2 regions of the Herbaspirillum sp. SJZ099 genome follow, and region 2 is predicted to be linked to the other one. Evidence: predicted binding sites of a transcription regulator. Region 2 holds the regulator's gene; the other holds the start of a gene.
The links. The regulator sigma-54, encoded in region 2, starts transcription at its own class of promoters, with help from an activator protein. The targets are predictions, from matches to a motif close to TGGCANGNAANCTGCTTT.
Positions count from the first base shown of each region.

Region 1: a site for sigma-54 is predicted at 1,074-1,091, ahead of FB597_RS18870 (acetyl-CoA acetyltransferase). Genes of this name have one in related genera too.

Region 1 covers NZ_VIUO01000012.1:75,187-78,207, forward strand. The annotation lists gene FB597_RS18870 (acetyl-CoA acetyltransferase) at 1-1,024, opposite strand, end outside; gene FB597_RS18875 (TRAP transporter substrate-binding protein) at 1,540-2,574, shown strand; gene FB597_RS18880 (TRAP transporter large permease subunit) at 2,604-3,021, shown strand, end outside.
Region 2 covers NZ_VIUO01000003.1:44,796-47,816, reverse strand. The annotation lists gene grxD (Grx4 family monothiol glutaredoxin) at 1-98, opposite strand, end outside; gene hpf (ribosome hibernation-promoting factor, HPF/YfiA family) at 362-727, opposite strand; gene FB597_RS08035 (RNA polymerase factor sigma-54) at 873-2,363, opposite strand; gene lptB (LPS export ABC transporter ATP-binding protein) at 2,463-3,021, opposite strand, start outside.

The sequences.
Region 1 (3,021 bases), on a different contig from region 2:
CCGGGTGGCCCTTGGATTTCAGGCCGCCGGAAGGGTTGACCGGCAGCTTGCCGTCTTTGGCGGTGACGCCGTCGAGGATCACGCGCGCGCCCTGGCCGTGCGGCGCCAGGCCCATCGCTTCGTATTCCAGCAGTTCGGCCACGGTGAAGCAGTCATGCGTTTCCACCAGCGACAGGTCGCCCAGCGACAGGCGCGCATTGCCCAGCGCCTGCTTCCAGGCCAGCTCGGCCGCTTCGAAGCGGGTGGGGTCGCGGCGCGACAGCGGCAGGTAATCGTTGACGTGCACCGCGGCGCGGAACTGCACCGCGCGCGGCATCGACTTGGCGACATCGGCGGCGCTGATCACCATGGCGGCGGCGCCGTCGGAGATGAGCGAGCAGTCGGTGCGCTTCAACGGGCCGGCGACGAACGGGTTCTTCTCCGACACGTTGCGGCAGAAGTCGAAACCGAAGTCCTTGCGCATGTGGGCGTAAGGGTTGGACATGCCGTTCTTGTGGTTCTTGGCGGCGATCGCGGCCAGCGCGTCGGACTGGTCGCCGAAGCGGTCGAAGTAGCTCTGCGCGATCTTGCCGAACACGCCCGCGAAACCGCCGGGGATGCCTGCCTCTTCCTTGGCGTAGCAAGCCTTGAGCAGCACCTCGCCCACCTGCGGCGTGGCCAGTTCGGTCATCTTCTCGAAGCCGATCACCAGCACGTGCTTGGATTCGCCGGCCTTGATCGATTGCAGGCCCGAGTGGATCGCCGCCGAGCCGGTGGCGCAGGCGTTCTCCAGCCGCACGGCCGGCTTGAAGCGCAGTTGCGGCAGGCTGTTGAAGACCAGCGAAGCGGGGAAGTCCTGGTACAGGAAGCCGGCATTGAAGGTGCCGACGTGGATGGAATCGATATCTTCCGGCTGCAGGCCGGCATGCTCGATGGCGGCCTTGGCGACCTGGCCGATCAGCACTTCGGGATCGATGCCGTCGAGCTTGCCGAATTGGGAGTGGTGCCAGCCGGTAATGCAGGGTGCGGATGCAGAAGAAGTCATTTTCATTTGTCCTTGTAAGACGTGGTCGGTACGGTTGATGTGGACGCAATATGCAAAATCGGTGCCACGCATCCGAACTGTCTTCAGAGGCCTTGTGGGCTTCGTCGCGGATGGGCGGGGTGGCCTGCGCCGGGGCCGGTGGAACCAAGATAGCACGACTGCGCAGCGGGTGAATTTGCTGCGATGCGCAAGACCAATGTAGTGGAAATTGGATGGAACAACTGTCCGCGCTGCGACAGTTGTCAGCTGAAAATGCGACAGGTGTCGCATCAATTTCCATCAAATAAATTGCTGCCGGGGGCCTGTCCGCCCTTGTCCTTTGGCGCCGTTATCGCAGAGAATACAGGCGCAATGCCGATGACAGGGAAGGGACGCACGCGCCGCCAGGGGAGGATTGGCGGCTTGGCATCCAAATTGCTCTGTTGACGCTAAGCAGTGCCGACAACAAGGGAACCGTTTGCATTCCGGCATCCGGGTTTCCGGTTCATATAAAACTACAAACAGGAGATAAACAGATGGGAAATCCCACTGGCAAGATCACGCGCCGTTCTTTTCTGAAGACCGCCTCGGTTGCCTCGGCTGCCGCCGCGACCGGCCTGTACGGTACGTCCGCGCATGCCGCCGAGTTCACCTTCAAGTACGCCAACAACCTCCCGGTGTCGCACCCGATGAACACGCGCGCCAAGGAAATGGCCGCCAAGATCGCGGAGCAATCCAAGGGCCGCATCGATTTGCAGATCTATCCCAACAACCAGTTGGGTACCGACACCGACATGCTGTCGCAGGTGCGCGCCGGCGCGATCGATTTCTTCACGCTGTCGCCGCTGATCCTGGGCACCCTGGTGCCGGCCGCGCAGATTTCCGGCATCGGCTTCGCCTTCAAGGACTACAACCAGGTGTGGGCCGCCATGGACGGCGAACTGGGCGCGCACGTGCGCAAGCAGATCGAAGCCAAGTCGACCCTGTTCGCCTTTGAAAAAATCTGGGACAACGGTTACCGCCAGATCACCAACAGCACCCGCCCGATCAAGAGCGCCGACGACCTCAAGGGCATGAAGCTGCGCGTGCCGCCGAGCCCGCTGTGGACCTCGATGTTCCGCGCCGTGGAATCCGCGCCGACTTCCATCAACTTCGCCGAAGTGTATTCGGCGCTGCAGACCAAGATCGTCGAAGGCCAGGAAAACCCGCTGGCGATCATCTCCACCGCCAAGCTGTACGAAGTGCAGAAGTACTGTTCCATCACCAACCACATGTGGGACGGTTTCTGGTTCCTGGGCAACAAGAAGTCCTTCGAGCGCCTGCCCAAGGACCTGCAGGAAATCATGGCCCGCAACATCAACGAAGCCGGCATGAACCAGCGCGCCGACGTCAAGAAGCTCAACGACTCGCTGGTCGGCGAGATGAAGGGCAAGGGCCTGGCCTTCAACGATACCGACAACGACTCGTTCCGCGCCAAGCTGCGCAGCGCTGGCTTCTACGCCGAATGGCACAAGAAGTTCGGCGATGAGCCCTGGGCATTGCTGGAAAAGTACACCGGCAAGCTGGCCTGAACTGAATCCGCTGGATCTGCTGGAGGTTGATGATGGAAGCTGCAATGACTTACCGCGAGCCGGTAAATATGAACCCGGCCGCGCGCGCCCTGGTGGCGCTCAACCGCATGGTGATGCATGTGGTGGGCGCCGCCGCGGCGGCGCTGGTGGTGGCCGAGACGGTGGTGCTGTTGACCGGCGTCATCTATCGCTATGCGCTGCACGATCCGCTGGTATGGTCGGATGAACTGGCCTCGATCCTGTTCATCTGGCTGTCGATGCTGGGCGCCGTCCTGGCGCTGAACCGGGGCGAGCACATGCGGCTGACCGCCGTCATCAACAAGTGTTCGGAAAAGGGCCGCGTCTGGCTGGAGACGGTCGCGGCCCTGGTGGTCTGCATCTTCGTGCTGATGGTGATCCACCCGGCGGTGGATCACGCGGTCGAACAGATGGCGATCACCACGCCGG
Region 2 (3,021 bases):
GAGAAGCCGCATTGCGGGAATTGCGCGGTGCCTTTCATGAACAGCACGACAGGGTTTTGGGTCACGGTTTCCTTGATCCAGGATTGAACGTCGCTCATGGCTATGCCTTAAAAAATGGTGATTGCCGACATTATATGAAAAAGCCGCCATCCGCGTTTGAAACACGGCGTGCCGGGGCAAGGTGTTGTGTGCGGCCACGTAAATTATTTGAATGGTTTGCAATGTTTCCTGGCGGCTATTCCCAATGGCGGTCCGGCGGCCGGGAAACCGGAGCGTCGGGAGAAATGCAAAAGGGCGCTTTCGCGCCCTTTCCTCTTTGAGGGGGCCTGGTGCGGCCCCGTCGTTGGCGGATCGTTATCAGCTATGCACTTGCGCTTGCCACCGCGCCCGAAACGGTGTCTTCCGGCAACCTCTTGGCCATCGAATAATGGTCTTGCAGCCGATCCTTGTGCTTGATGACCTGGCGATCGAGCTTGTCGATCAATGCATCGATGGCCGCGTAGAGATCGTGGGCGATACTTTCCGCATGCAAATCCTTCCCTTTGATATGGACGTTGATTTCCGCCTTTTGCCTTTTTTCTTTTTCTGTCAGTTTGTCTACGCTCAGGATGACGCTGATGTCGATCACATTGTCGAAATGACGCTTGATCCGTGCCAGCTTGCTTTGCACGTATTCCCGGATGGCGGGGGTCAGTTCGAGGTGGTGTCCACTAATGGTCAGATTCATACAACACTCCTATCGTGAAGTCACTGGAGGTTCGTGCATCTCATCCAATACACCCGGAGAGAGTACAGCGTTTGTGTCAGAGGGCATGGATGCTTGCCTGAACACAGCGACGGCTGCAAGTACTACAGAAAAACTGAGGAAAAACTCAGAGGGATTTGCGGAGATTGACTGGTGGAATCTTCAGCACTTCGCGGTATTTTGCGACAGTCCGTCGCGCGACCACCATGCCTTGTTCTGCCAGCATATCCGCAATCTTGCTATCGGATAATGGGGTCTGCGGGTTTTCGGCTCCTATCAGTTGTTTGATCAGTGCCCGTATCGCGGTGGAGGAGGCTTCACCTCCGGTTTCGGTCGCGACATGGCTACCGAAGAAGTATTTCAACTCGAACATGCCATGCGGCGTGAGCATGTATTTCTGAGTTGTCACACGCGAGATAGTGCTCTCGTGTAGACCCAGTGTATCAGCAATTTCGCGCAGCACAAGGGGGCGCATGGCAACTGCCCCATGGGAAAAGAAGTTTCTTTGACGTTCGACAATAGCTTGGGCAACTCGCAAAATTGTATCGAAGCGCTGGCGCATATTCTTGATCAGCCACTTCGCCTCTTGCAGCTGCGATGTGAGCGAAACCTCGCCTTTGGATTGCTTGAGCGCGCTCGCATACATCGCGTTCACGCGCAGCTTGGGCATGACGTCATGATTGAGCGTGACCTGCCAGCCGTTCTTTGTTTGTTTGACAATCACATCCGGCACCACATAGTCGGAAGCGTCGCGGGCGAATTCGGCGCCCGGGTGCGGCCGGCATTGGCGGATGACGACCTGGGCTTCGCGCAGGTCTTCGTCGTCGCAGTCGAGCGCCTTCTTGATCTTGTTGAAATCGCGCTGGGCGAACAGCGGCAGGTAATCCTCGACGATCTTCAGCGCCAGCTTGCGCGTGACGAAAGGCACGCCGGGCAGCCGGCGGATCTGCAACGCCAGGCATTCGCTGGGGCTGCGCGCGCCGACGCCGGCCGGGTCAAGGCTTTGCAGCAGCTTGAGCGCGATCGACAGTTCTTCGAGATCGATTCCCAGTTCTTCGGGCAGGTGCGCCAGGATGTCTTCCAGCGGCTCGTCCAGGTAGCCGTTGTCGTCCAGCGTATCGGCCAGCAGCTCCAGCAGCGCGCGGTCGCGCAGCGTGCGGGCGGTGACGCGGATCTGTTCCACCAGGTGTTCGCGCAGCGTGGTCTGGTGCGCTTCCAGCTGCGGCCGCGCATCTTCATCGTCGGATGATTTGCCGTTGCGCGCGACATCGTCGAAGCTCCATTCGGATTCGCCGCTGACGCTGCCTTCGGGCGTGTTGTCCTGGTAGTCGAGGCTGGATTCGCCGTCGCTTGCGGGCGCGGGCGCCTCGGCGCCGCTTTCGCTGGCGTTGTCGGCTACACCGCTGGAGGGCGAGGCGGAGAGGGCGCCGTCGGCCAGCAGCCGTACCGAATTGTCGAGCGCGTCGTCAAGCCGCTCGAGCAGCGGGTTGTCGGACAGGATCTGTTCCAGTTCCTGATGCAGTTCCAAAGTAGACAATTGCAGCAGCCTGATCGACTGCTGCAATTGCGGCGTCAATGCGAGGTGCTGCGATGTGCGTAACTGGAGGGACTGTTTCATCTGGCTTTCGGGCGCCGCGTGGCCGGCTTGTTACGTGCTGCTGTGCTGTCGTGCGTTGCATGTTGTGCGTCGCGCCGGCGTGGCTTGGCGCAGGGCCGCTCACATGCGGAAATGTTCGCCCAGGTAGACGCGCCGCACCGATTCGTTGGCGATGATGTCGTCCGGGCTGCCGCTGGCCAGCACCGTCCCCTGGTTGATGATGTAGGCGCGGTCGCAGATGCCCAGCGTCTCGCGCACGTTGTGGTCGGTGATCAGCACGCCGATGCCGCGCTCCTTGAGGAAGCGCACGATGCGCTGGATCTCGATCACGGCGATCGGGTCGATGCCGGCGAACGGCTCGTCGAGCAGCACGAAGCGCGGATCGGTCGCCAGCGCGCGCGCGATTTCGACGCGGCGCCGTTCGCCGCCCGACAGCGAGAGCGCCTGGCTGTCGCGCAGCTTCTCGATCTGCAGTTCATGCAGCAGGTTGTTGAGGCGGCCTTCGATCTCGTCGCGCGAGAGCGGCTTGCCGTTCTCCTGGCGCAGTTCGAGCACGGCGCGGATATTGTCTTCCACCGTCAGCTTGCGAAATACCGAGGCCTCCTGCGGCAGGTAGGACAGGCCCAGCGTGGCGCGCTTGTGGATCGGCAGGCCTGAGATGGCGGCGCCATCCAGGTCG